DNA from 2 places in the Streptomyces sp. NPDC048331 genome. Region 1 is predicted to be linked to the other one. Evidence: riboswitches for the same ligand, from Rfam matches in the RefSeq annotation. Region 1 holds a riboswitch; the other holds the start of a gene.

What was found. A riboswitch is a leader RNA that binds a small molecule or an ion and turns the genes downstream of it on or off. The one in region 1 is predicted to bind glycine.
Region 2: linked by a shared signal. The riboswitch ahead of gcvT (glycine cleavage system aminomethyltransferase GcvT) and the one ahead of gcvP (aminomethyl-transferring glycine dehydrogenase) in region 1 are both predicted to bind glycine.

Annotation. Positions count from the first base shown of each region.
Region 1 is NZ_JBICYT010000044.1:43,468-49,434, reverse strand. It holds gene ACGFYY_RS36500 (MerR family transcriptional regulator) at 1-649, shown strand, start outside; gene ACGFYY_RS36495 (bifunctional nuclease family protein) at 701-1,174, shown strand; gene ACGFYY_RS36490 (MerR family transcriptional regulator) at 1,355-1,993, shown strand; gene ACGFYY_RS36485 (DNA polymerase IV) at 2,037-3,503, shown strand; gene ACGFYY_RS36480 (PRC-barrel domain-containing protein) at 3,533-3,898, opposite strand; glycine riboswitch at 4,011-4,109, shown strand; gene gcvP (aminomethyl-transferring glycine dehydrogenase) at 4,302-5,967, shown strand, end outside.
Region 2 is NZ_JBICYT010000001.1:75,348-81,314, forward strand. It holds gene ACGFYY_RS00315 (enhanced serine sensitivity protein SseB C-terminal domain-containing protein) at 1-643, opposite strand, end outside; gene ACGFYY_RS00320 (enhanced serine sensitivity protein SseB) at 738-1,472, opposite strand; gene ACGFYY_RS00325 (AAA family ATPase) at 1,583-2,239, opposite strand; glycine riboswitch at 2,446-2,549, shown strand; gene gcvT (glycine cleavage system aminomethyltransferase GcvT) at 2,725-3,840, shown strand; gene gcvH (glycine cleavage system protein GcvH) at 3,944-4,327, shown strand; gene glyA (serine hydroxymethyltransferase) at 4,344-5,600, shown strand; gene ACGFYY_RS00345 (L-serine ammonia-lyase) at 5,891-5,967, shown strand, end outside.

The DNA.
Region 1 (5,967 bases):
CATCTCGAAGATCCGTTTCCTGGAGGCGGAGGGACTCGTCGAGCCTCGACGCACACCTTCGGGATACCGCAAGTTCAGCACCGACGACGTGGAGCGGCTCGCCCGCATCCTGCGCCTGCAGCGGGACCACTACCTGCCGCTGAAGGTCATCCGCGAGCAGCTCGACGCGCTCGCCCGCGGGGAACAGATCCGCATCCCGGCGCCCACCGCCCACGGGGATTCCGTCGATCCGTCCGGACCGGCGGCCGTCTACGGCGAAGTGGGGCGGGAGCGCCCCACCGTGGCACGTGTGGGCCGGGCCGAGCTGCTCGCGGCCGCCGGGGTGGACGAGGTGCAGCTGGTCGAGTGGGAGTCGTACGGGCTGCTCACCGAGGGCGCGGACGGCGGATTCGACGCCGAGGCCGTCACGGTGGCCCGGCTGGTGGCCGACCTCGGCCGCTTCGGGCTGGAACCGCGGCACCTGCGCGCGATGAAGGCCGCGGCCGACCGTGAGGCGGGGCTGGTGGAGCAGGTCGTGGCACCGCTGCGCAGGCATCGCAATCCGCAGACCAGAGCTCACGCGGAGGCCACTTTGAAGGAGCTCGCGGGGCTTTCCGTACGGCTCCACGAGGCCCTCGTACAGACCGCTCTCGGGGTTCGGCTGCCCTGAGGTGGGGGGCCCGACTACCCAAACCTGCCGAGCAGGTCCTAGGGTTGCTGTGTGAACGAGCTCGACGTTGTGGGTGTCCGGGTGGAAATGCCCTCCAACCAACCGATCGTGCTCCTGCGTGAAGTGGGAGGCGACCGGTACCTCCCCATCTGGATCGGTCCAGGGGAGGCGACTGCCATTGCCTTCGCGCAGCAGGGGATGGCCCCTGCCCGACCGCTGACGCACGACCTGTTCAAGGACGTGCTGGAGGCGATCGGCGAGGAGCTCACCGAGGTCCGCATCACGGATCTGCGGGAGGGCGTCTTCTACGCGGAGCTCGTCTTCGCCAGTGGGGTCGAGGTGAGTGCGCGTCCTTCCGACGCCATAGCCCTCGCCCTGCGGACGGGGACGCCGATCTACGGCAGTGACGGGGTGCTGGACGACGCCGGAATCGCCATTCCGGACGAGCAGGAGGACGAGGTGGAGAAGTTCCGCGAGTTCCTCGACCAGATCTCGCCGGAGGACTTCGGTACCGGCCCGCAGTGACACGTCGGCCGCGTCGTCCTCGGGGATCTTCAGCCCATTCGATTAGCCTTTCCCCGCAAAGGGATACGGGAAACCACTCTCAGGGTGATTATCACTCGGCGTGCCGAGTGTGGCGATCGTTGACGCACCCCTGGTGACTGCCTACCTTCAAGGTGGGCAGGTCAAGGACGGAGGGTCGGCGTGAGGATCACGGGCGACGGTACGACCGGGGGCATCCCCGTACGGAGTGAGGCTGGGCCGTACCCGCTGCGCGGCGGTGCGGTCGGTTCGGCGCGCCGTCAGCCGGAGTCGACGCCGGTCGGACCGGTGGGCGGTGACCCGGAGCCCGAGCAGATCGGCTACCGCGGGCCGACGGCGTGCGCCGCGGCCGGCATCACGTACCGGCAGCTCGACTACTGGGCCCGGACCGGGCTGGTGGAGCCCAGCGTGCGGGCCGTCTACGGGACGGGGACGCAGCGGCTCTACAGCTTCCGCGACGTCGTGGTCCTCAAGATCGTCAAGCGCTTCCTGGACACCGGGGTGGCGCTGCAGAACATCCGCACCGCCGTCCAGCACCTCCAGGACCGCGGGTTCTCGGACCTGGAACGGATGACGCTGATGAGCGACGGCGCCACCGTGTACGAGTGCACCTCGCCGGACCAGGTCGTGAGCCTGCTCCAGGGCGGGCAGGGCGTTTTCGGCATCGCCGTGGGCGTGGTGTGGTCCGACGTCGAGAGCGCGCTGTCGCAGTTGCACGGGGAGCGGGTGGACACCGGCGAGACCCTGGTCCGGCACAACCCGACGGACGAGCTGGCCGCCCGCCGCAACCGAGCCGTCTGACCCGAGCCGAGGCGTTGTCAGTGGTGTAGGGCAGCATCGGGCTGTGAGAGCCGCGCCGACCATCCTGCATCTGGACATGGATGCCTTCTACGCCTCCGTGGAACAGGCGTCGAAGCCGAGCCTGCGCGGCAAGGCCGTCATCGTCGGCGGCCTCGGGCCGCGTGGCGTCGTCGCCACCGCCTCGTACGAGGCCCGGCGCTTCGGGGTGCACTCCGCGATGCCGATGGGGCAGGCGCGGCGGCTCTGCCCGAACGGCGCGTACCTGATCCCCCGCTTCAGTCTCTACCGGCAGGTCAGCGACGTGGTGATGGCCCTGCTGCGCGAGCTGTCGCCCCTGGTGGAGCCCCTGAGCCTGGACGAGGCCTTCGTGGACCTGGAGGCGGGCGGGGTGGCCTTCGACGCGCGCAGCGCGCGGGAGACGGGCGAGCGGCTGCGGGCGGACATCCGCGCCGCCACGGGACTCAGCGGGTCGGTGGGGCTCGCCGGGTCGAAGATGCTGGCCAAGGTGGCCTCCGAGGAGGCCAAACCGGCCGGGCTGCTGCTGATCGAACCGGGGACGGAGCGCGAGCTGCTCGCGCCGATGTCGGTACGGACCCTGCCCGGGGTGGGGCCGGCCACGGGCGAGCACCTGCGCCGGGCCGGGATCACCACGGTGGGGGAGCTGGCGGAGGCCGGCGAGGACGAGCTGGTCCGGATGGTCGGCCGCTCGGCCGGTGCCGGGCTGTACCGGATGGCGCTCGGACTGGACGACCGGCCGGTGGTCGCGGAGCGGGACGCGAAATCGGTGTCGGTCGAGGACACCTTCGACGTGGACCTGCACGACCGGGTCAGGATCCGCGGCGAGGTGCAGCGGCTCGCGGACCGGTGCGTGCGGCGGCTGCGGGATTCGGGGCACTCCGGGCGCACGATCGTGCTCAAGGTGCGCCGGTACGACTTCTCCACGCTGACCCGGTCCGAGACCCTGCGGGGGCCCACGGACGACCCGGCGGTGGTGCGGGAGGCGGCGGCGCGGCTGCTGGAGGGGGTGGACACCACGGGCGGGGTGAGGCTGCTGGGGGTCGGGGTGAGCGGGCTGGCGGACTACACGCAGGAGGACCTGTTCGCGCAGTCGCTCGCCGCTGAGCCGGACGGGGTGGACCGGTCCGCCGCATCGGACGGGTCCGACGGGTCAGGCGGGACCGATGGGACCGATGGGGCCGGAGGGGGAGCTGTGGCGGCCGGTGCGGCCGAGGTGGGGGCCGAGGGAGCCCACGGGGCCATGGAGCCGCCCGCGGAGCCGGAGCCGGCCCCTGAGCGACGCTGGATGGCCGGGAGCGACGTACGGCATGCCGTGTACGGGCCCGGATGGGTGCAGGGCAGTGGCGTCGGGCGGGTGACCGTACGGTTCGAGCAGCCCGGATCGGAGCCCGGCCGGGTGCGGACCTTCCGGGTGGACGACCCCGAGCTGGAGCCGTCCGATCCGCTGCCGCTGGTGGGGGAGCGCCCCGAAGGGAGCACCGGCTCCGCCTAGGGCTCGGGGCGTGTCCTTCGGATCAGGACCTAGCTCTCGTCACCCGCCAGGCGGCCGAAGTCGCGGTTGAAGTCCGTCGGTAGGGTCGTGTCCAGTCCGTAGTGGTGGTAAAGCTGCAGTTCCTGTTCGGGGGAGAGGTGGCGCCCGACACCGAAGTCCGGGGCGTCCCTGATCAGGGCGCGTTCGAAGGGCACCCGCAGGGTGTCGCCCACCAGCTCGCTCGGCTCCAGGGGGACGAACGCGTCGCGGCTGAAGAGCCCCGTCCGGACCGCCGCCCACTCCGGGACGCCCGTGGCATCGTCGAGGTAGACCTCGTCGATCGTGCCGATCTTGGTGCCATTGCGGTCGAACGCCTTGCGGCCGATCAGGCTGCGCGGATCGATGTCGGTCTGCACGGTCCCTCCAAAAGGTCGCAACTGCTCCGTAATGACTACAGAAGTGCATATCCGCAGCGGAGGCCACTCGGGGAGGGTCCAGATCCTCGCTGGTACGCTGGTGAACGGCTGTCGACCCTGTGCGGGAGAGTCCTCCGAGTGAGCAAGACGGAGGCGCCGAAGGAGCAAATCCTCCCCGGAATCTCTCAGGCATACGTACCGCACGGACGAGGCCACTCTGGAAAGCAGGGCGGGTACCGGGCGCAGTGCCGGTCCCCCTCCTCACCGACGGTGAAAGCCGGATCCTCGGGAGACCCCCGTGACTCCGGTGAAACTCTCAGGTGCAGATGACAGAGGGGGAGGCCGTCCGGGTGCCCGCGCCGTGGTGCCCCTCGCAGGTCATACGACCAGGAGGCCTCCGTACATGACCGCCAACCGCATTCCGCTCTCCCAGCTGGAGCGAGGCATCCCCTTCGAACAGCGCCACATCGGCCCGGATGCCGAGGCGCAGGCGAAGATGCTCGCCCAGGTGGGCTACGGCTCCCTGGACGAATTGACCGCTGCCGCGGTCCCGGATGTGATCAAGACCGCCGAGGCGCTCGACCTGCCCGAGGCGCGCACCGAGGCCGAGGTGCTGGCCGAGCTCCGTTCGCTCGCCGACCGCAACCAGGTCCTCTCGCCCATGATCGGTCTCGGTTACTACGGGACCTTCACGCCGCCGGTGATCCTCCGCAACGTCATGGAGAACCCGGCCTGGTACACGGCGTACACGCCCTACCAGCCGGAGATCTCCCAGGGCCGCCTCGAGGCGCTCCTGAACTTCCAGACGGTCGTCGCCGAGCTGACCGGGCTGCCGACCTCGGGCGCCTCGCTGCTCGACGAGGGCACCGCGGCCGCCGAGGCCATGACCCTGGCCCGCCGTGTGGGCAAGTCCAAGGGCAACGTCTTCCTGGTGGACGCCGACGCGCTGCCGCAGACCATCGCCGTCATCCAGACCCGCGCCGAGCCGATCGGCATCGAGGTCGTCGTCGCCGACCTGTCCGCCGGCATCCCCGCCGAGGTCGCCGAGCGCGGTGTCTACGGTGTCCTGGTCCAGTACCCGGGTGCCTCCGGTGCCGTCCGGGACATCAAGCCGGTCATCGACCAAGCCCACGAGCTCGGCGCGATCGTCGCCGTCGCGGCCGACCTGCTCGCCCTGACCCTGCTGACCTCGCCGGGTTCGCTCGGCGCGGACATCGCCGTCGGCACCACCCAGCGCTTCGGTGTCCCGATGGGCTTCGGCGGACCGCACGCCGGTTACATGGCCGTCCAGGACAAGCACGCCCGCTCGCTGCCCGGCCGCCTCGTCGGCGTCTCCGTGGACAAGGACGGCAACAAGGCCTACCGCCTCGCGCTCCAGACCCGCGAGCAGCACATCCGCCGTGAGAAGGCCACCAGCAACATCTGTACCGCGCAGGTGCTGCTCGCCGTCATGGCCGGCATGTACGCCGTCTACCACGGCCCGGACGGCCTGCGGACGATCGCGAGCCGCACCCACCGCTACGCCACGCTGCTCGCCGCCGGCCTGACCGCCGGCGGGGTCGAGATCGTGCACGGCTCCTACTTCGACACGATCACCGCGCGCGTCCCGGGCCGTGCCGCCGAGGTCGTCGCCGCCGCCCGCGAGGGCGGGGTCAACCTGTTCCAGGTCGACGCCGACCTGGTCTCCGTGGCCTGCGACGAGACCACCCTGCGCGCCGACATCGAGGCCGTCTGGGCCGCTTTCGGCGTCACCGCCGACATCGAGGCGCTGGACACGGCCACGGCCGACACGCTGCCCGAGGGCCTGCTGCGCTCGGACGTGTACCTGACCCACCCGGTCTTCCACCAGCACCGCTCCGAGACCGCGATGCTGCGCTACCTGCGCAAGCTCTCGGACAAGGACTACGCGCTGGACCGCGGCATGATCCCGCTGGGCTCCTGCACCATGAAGCTCAACGCGACCACCGAGATGGAGCCGGTGACCTGGCCCGAGTTCGGCCAGCTGCACCCCTTCGCGCCGGTGGAGCAGGCCGAGGGCTACCTCACGCTCATCAACGAGCTGGAGGAAC
Region 2 (5,967 bases), on a different contig from region 1:
TGCACACCGGGACCCCCTCGGGGACCACGCCGACCGACTGCCGCATCATCTCCCGTACGGATTCCAGCGCGGGCGCGGAGGCGTCGTACAGGTCCAGCCCGACCGCGAGGTACGGGGAGCCGAGCGCGGGCTGCACCCAGGCGCGGCGCAGCGACCGCACGGCCGGGGTGCGGTGCGCGTGCTGGGTCAGCAGCCCGTAGAACTGCGGGAGCTCGATCGCGGGCTCGGACAGGCGCAGCGGGCCGGCCGGCATCCGGTCCAGCCCGGTGGCGATGCGGCGCAGGTCGGCCCAGGGCACGCCGAGGCCGCCGCCCTGGGCGTGCGGGTTGAGCCACAGGCCCCAGCGGTCGGGATACAGCGCTCGGGCGATGTCCCGCCCGGTGACCACCTCGTAGCCCCGGTTCCAGCCGCTGGCGGCCAGCTCCTGGGGGGAGGTGACGCAGGGCGCGTAACCGAGGCTCTCGACCTCCATACCGCCGTACTGGGCCTCCGGGGAACCCGGCTGCCCCTGCCAGAGCAACATCCACAGCCGACCCTCGGCGAGGGCGTGCAGGAGTGCCTCGTAACTCTCGTAGCGCCCGGGAGTCACCTGGCGCATCATGTGCTCGACCTGCCCGGCCGCGGCCGTGCCTGACGCACTCACCCGGAACCCCTCTTCGTCCGCCCGTCGCTCCACGCGTGTCCTCCGAACCGGCAGTCGCGCGTGCGGCCAGGAGATGTAACCAGCTTAAGCGGCCCTACGGCAGGTAGAAGGGGCGTACGCGCTCACGAATCCAGTCCGTGACCGGGTCCTGGGCGGCGTCGAGCAGGATCAACTGCACCGGCCACGGCGGCGGGACACGGGTCAGGGCCCGTCCGAGGGCCTCCATCGGCGCGTTCTGCGTCTCGGAATCCCATCCCACCAGGCGGACACCGACGAACAGCTGGGGCGCCCCGCCCTCGACGCTGGCGAGGCAGCGGTGCGCGGCGGCGACCAGCCCGGTCGCCCGGAACTCCTCGGTGGCGGCGGCCAGGAAGTCCACCGGGTCGTCCTGCCAGTCGGGCTCGTAGAGCCGGACCCGGCCGCCGGTGGCGGGGCCGTCGAGCGGGGTGCGCCCGGCACGGCAGAGCTCCGCGACGGCGGGCGGCGGCAGCGGTACGCCGACGGCGCCCTCGGGATTGAGGGCGATGCCGAGCTGCGGGGGCAGGCCGCGGGCGAACTCGACCGCGGGAGCCACCGCGAAGTCCATGCCGGGGCCGACGCAGGCGAGGAACTGGGCCTCGGAGCTGTAGACGGGCACGTACGCCGCCCCGCCGATGTCCATGGTGGGCAGGTCGAGGCCGACCGTCGTCGGGCCGCCCCCACCGGGCAGGGGGACCCAGACCTGGCTGCGCCCGAGGACCTCCAGGATCCGCCCCCCGGCGTCCGGCTGCCCGAGCGCCGCCCCGAGCACCTGCTCCAGCTCATTCCCCGGCCAGCCGCTGCCCTGCATCTGCCCCTGCCCTCGTCTTGTTTCCCGCGCGTGTCGCCCCGCAGGGTACCGGCCTCGCGTGCCGCCGCGTCGCCGGGGTCCGGGGGCCGGCGGGGGTGCGGCGGCCGGCCTCAGGCGGTGAAGGCTATGCGGGTCACCGTCGCGGCCGAGCGGCGGTCCAGGAGGGTCACCGAGGCGCACCCGGCGGGCGGCCGGCCCGCTTCGGCCTCGCGCAGCAGCCGGGTCACGGCGCCGCGGTGGCGGGCGAAGGCGTAGGCGGAGACCCCGCGGCCGCGCGCGGCCTGCCCGGAGAGGGCCTCCTCGGGGCTGCTGTCCAGCAGGAGCAGGTGCAGCGCCCGGCCCCGGCGGCGCGCGGCGGCCGCCAGCAGGCCGCGTACCCAGGACTGCGTGCCGCAGTCGTGGACGACCACGGAGGCTCCGGAGCGCAGGATCCGCCACAGCCCCCAGTAGTGGGCGGCGCGCACCAGCGGCCGGTACACCGCGTACGGCAGCGCCCCGGGCATCCGGCGCTCCCAGCGCTCGCGGGTGTCCTGGGAGTCCACCGCTCCGCCCTCGGCGGCCGCCCGCTTGATCAGCGTGCTCTTGCCGCCGCCGGGCAGACCGGACACCACGACGATGTCACCGGCCGCGAAGCCGAGCCGGCGCGGGGCGGACGCGGTCGGTCCGCGCAGGTCGCGTACCAGGCCGAGGCCGGTGTCGGCCGCCCTTGCGCGCCCGCGCGCGCCGCGCTGCGTCGGCACCGCCTCCACGGTTCCCGTCGTCGTCACCACTCCGAATCTCCGCACAGTGTTCGCCTCCCCCGATTCGGGTCACGAGGACCCTTGCCCACTGAGTGTAAAGAGACGGTAATCCGGCGACCCCGGTTCCGGTCGGGCTCTTCGGAGGGCCGTACGAACTTTCGGACCCCGCCGCCCGATCTCGGGCATGGCGTGCAATGATGTGCGCCATCTGGACCAACTGCATACCGGCCGCTTGAATCCGCGCGGGAGAGTCCCGGCACGCCGCAAGGCCGTGCGCGGGCGCCGAAGGAGCAAGAACCTCCCTTGAATCTCTCAGGCCCCGTACCGCGTGGATGAGGCAGATCTGAAAAGCGAGCTGCTGCGCAGCTCCACCCAAGGTGCAAGTCGATGAGAAGAACCGGCGATCGATCGATCGGCGGAACTCTCGGCGAACCTCTCAGGTTCCGATGACAGATGGGGAGGAACGTCCTCGTCATGTCATGTCGATGCCCTGGGACCCGGGAGCCACACCCATGAGCACTGCCCCCCGCCTGACCGCCCTCGATGCGCTGCACCGCTCGCTCGGTGCGACCATGACCGATTTCGCGGGCTGGGACATGCCGCTGCGGTACGCCAGCGAGCGCGACGAGCACAACGCCGTACGGACCAAGGCCGGTCTCTTCGACCTCTCCCACATGGGCGAGATCACGCTCGCCGGCCCGGAGGCCGTCAAGGCCCTGGACCACGCACTGGTCGGCAACATCTCGACCGTCGGCGTGGGCCGCGCCCGCTACACGCACATCTGCCAGGAGGACGGCGGGATCATCGACGACCTGATCGTCTACCGCCTCGGCGAGACCGAGTACATGGTCGTCGCCAACGCCTCCAACGCCCAGGTCGTCCTGGACGCCCTGACCGAGCGCGCCGCGGGCTTCGACACCGTGGTCCGCGACGACCGCGACGCGTACGCGCTCCTCGCGGTGCAGGGCCCCGAGTCCCCGGGCATCCTGGCGTCCCTGACCGACGCCGACCTGGACGGCCTGAAGTACTACGCCGGTCTGCCGGGCACCGTCGCGGGCGTGCCCGCGCTGATCGCGCGTACGGGCTACACGGGTGAGGACGGCTTCGAGCTGTTCGTCGCCCCCGAGCACGCCGTGCAGCTGTGGCAGGCGCTGACCAAGGCGGGCGAGGGCGTCGGTCTGGTCCCGGCCGGCCTGTCCTGCCGCGACACCCTGCGCCTGGAAGCGGGCATGCCGCTGTACGGGCACGAGCTGACCACCGCCCTCACCCCGTTCGACGCGGGTCTGGGCCGGGTCGTGAAGTTCGAGAAGGAGGGGGACTTCGTCGGCCGCGCCGCCCTGGAGGCCGCCGCCGAGAAGGCCGCGACGAAGGCGCCGCGCAAGCTGGTCGGCCTGATCGCCGAGGGCCGCCGCGTCCCGCGCGCCGGCTTCCCCGTCACGTTCGACGGAAAGGTGATCGGCGAGGTCACCTCGGGCGCCCCGTCCCCGACGCTGGGCAAGCCGATCGCGATGGCGTACGTGGACGCGGAGCACGCCGCGCCCGGCGCCTCCGGCGTCGGCGTCGACATTCGCGGTACGCATGAGCCGTACGAGGTCGTGGCGCTGCCGTTCTACAAGCGGCAGAAGTAGCCCTCCGCGCACGACGTCCGCCGTCCGGGTACCGGAACGGCGCCGTCTCAGTACCCAAGACCGCAGTTCGTATCCACTCCCCCGCATCCAGGAGAATCAGGCCATGAGCACCCCCGAGAATCTGCGTTACACCAAGGAGCACGAGTGGCTGTCCGACGTCGTGGACGGCGTCGCGACGGTCGGCATCACGGAGTTCGCGGCCAACGCGCTCGGTGACGTCGTCTACGCCCAGCTCCCCGCGGTCGGCGACACCGTGACCGAGGGCGAGACCTGTGGCGAGCTGGAGTCGACCAAGTCGGTCTCCGACCTCTACTCCCCGGTCTCCGGCGAGATCGTCGAGGCCAACCAGGACGTCGTGGACGACCCGGCGCTGGTGAACACCGCCCCGTTCGAGGGCGGCTGGCTGTTCAAGGTGCGTCTCTCGGAGGAGCCGAAGGACGTGCTCTCGGCCGACGAGTACGCGGCGCTCACCCACTCCGACAACTGACACCCCAGGGAACAAGATGTCTGTGCTGAACACGCCCCTCCACGAGCTCGACCCGGACGTCGCCGCCGCCGTCGACGCCGAGCTCGTGCGCCAGCAGTCCACCCTGGAAATGATCGCGTCGGAGAACTTCGCTCCGGTCGCCGTCATGGAGGCCCAGGGCTCGGTCCTGACCAACAAGTACGCCGAGGGCTACCCGGGCCGCCGTTACTACGGTGGCTGCGAGCACGTCGACGTCGTCGAGCAGATCGCGATCGACCGCATCAAGGCGCTGTTCGGCGCCGAGGCCGCGAACGTCCAGCCGCACTCCGGTGCGCAGGCCAACGCCGCCGCCATGTTCGCGCTGCTGAAGCCGGGCGACACGATCATGGGCCTGAACCTGGCCCACGGCGGTCACCTGACCCACGGCATGAAGATCAACTTCTCCGGCAAGCTCTACAACGTGGTCCCGTACCACGTCGACGAGACCGGTGAGGTCGACATGGCCGAGGTCGAGCGCCTCGCCAAGGAGTCCAAGCCGCAGCTGATCGTCGCCGGCTGGTCCGCCTACCCGCGCCAGCTGGACTTCGCCGCCTTCCGCCGCATCGCGGACGAGGTCGGCGCGTACCTGATGGTCGACATGGCGCACTTCGCCGGTCTGGTCGCCGCGGGGCTGCACCCGAACCCGGTGCCGCACGCCCACGTCGTCACCACCACCACGCACAAGACCCTCGGCGGTCCGCGCGGTGGCGTGATCCTGTCGACGCAGGAGCTGGCCAAGAAGATCAACTCCGCGGTCTTCCCGGGTCAGCAGGGCGGCCCGCTGGAGCACGTGATCGCGGCCAAGGCCGTCTCCTTCAAGGTCGCGGCCTCGCCCGAGTTCAAGGAGCGCCAGGAGCGCACCCTGGAGGGTGCGAAGATCCTCGCCGCCCGCCTGGTCCAGGACGACGTCAAGGCCGTGGGCGTGGACGTCCTCACCGGTGGCACCGACGTGCACCTGGTCCTGGTCGACCTGCGCAACTCGGAGCTGGACGGTCAGCAGGCCGAGGACCGCCTCCACGAGGTGGGCATCACGGTCAACCGCAACGCCATCCCGAACGACCCGCGGCCGCCGATGGTCACCTCGGGTCTGCGGATCGGTACGCCGGCGCTGGCCACCCGCGGTTTCGACGCCGAGGCCTTCACCGAGGTCGCCGAGATCATCGCGCAGGCGCTGAAGCCGACGTACGACGCCGAGGGCCTCAAGGCGCGCGTCTCGGCGCTCGCCGCGAAGTTCCCGCTGTACCCCTCGCTCTAGGGCGACGGCTTGGGCGGGCCCGGCCTTGTCTCGCACAGGGCCGGGCCCTTTCCATGGCCCCGGGGTGCGGTCCTCGACGTCGGGACCGCGAAAGACGCCGTACAGGCGGGCGTCACCGAGCCCCGCACGAACTGACGTACGCTGATGAACCGGGCAAGGGCGCCCACGAGGTGATCTTTGCCCGCAATCCCTGCAAAGTCCGCACCCTCCGTCGGCCGCCTCGCTACGTTGCGAGAGCGACTGGACGGTCCGTTCCCCGCCACCGCGGGGATGACCCGGGAGTCCGCACCGTGGCCATTTCCGTTTTCGATCTCTTCTCGATCGGCATCGGTCCGTCCAGCTCGCACACCGTGGGTCCGATGCGGGC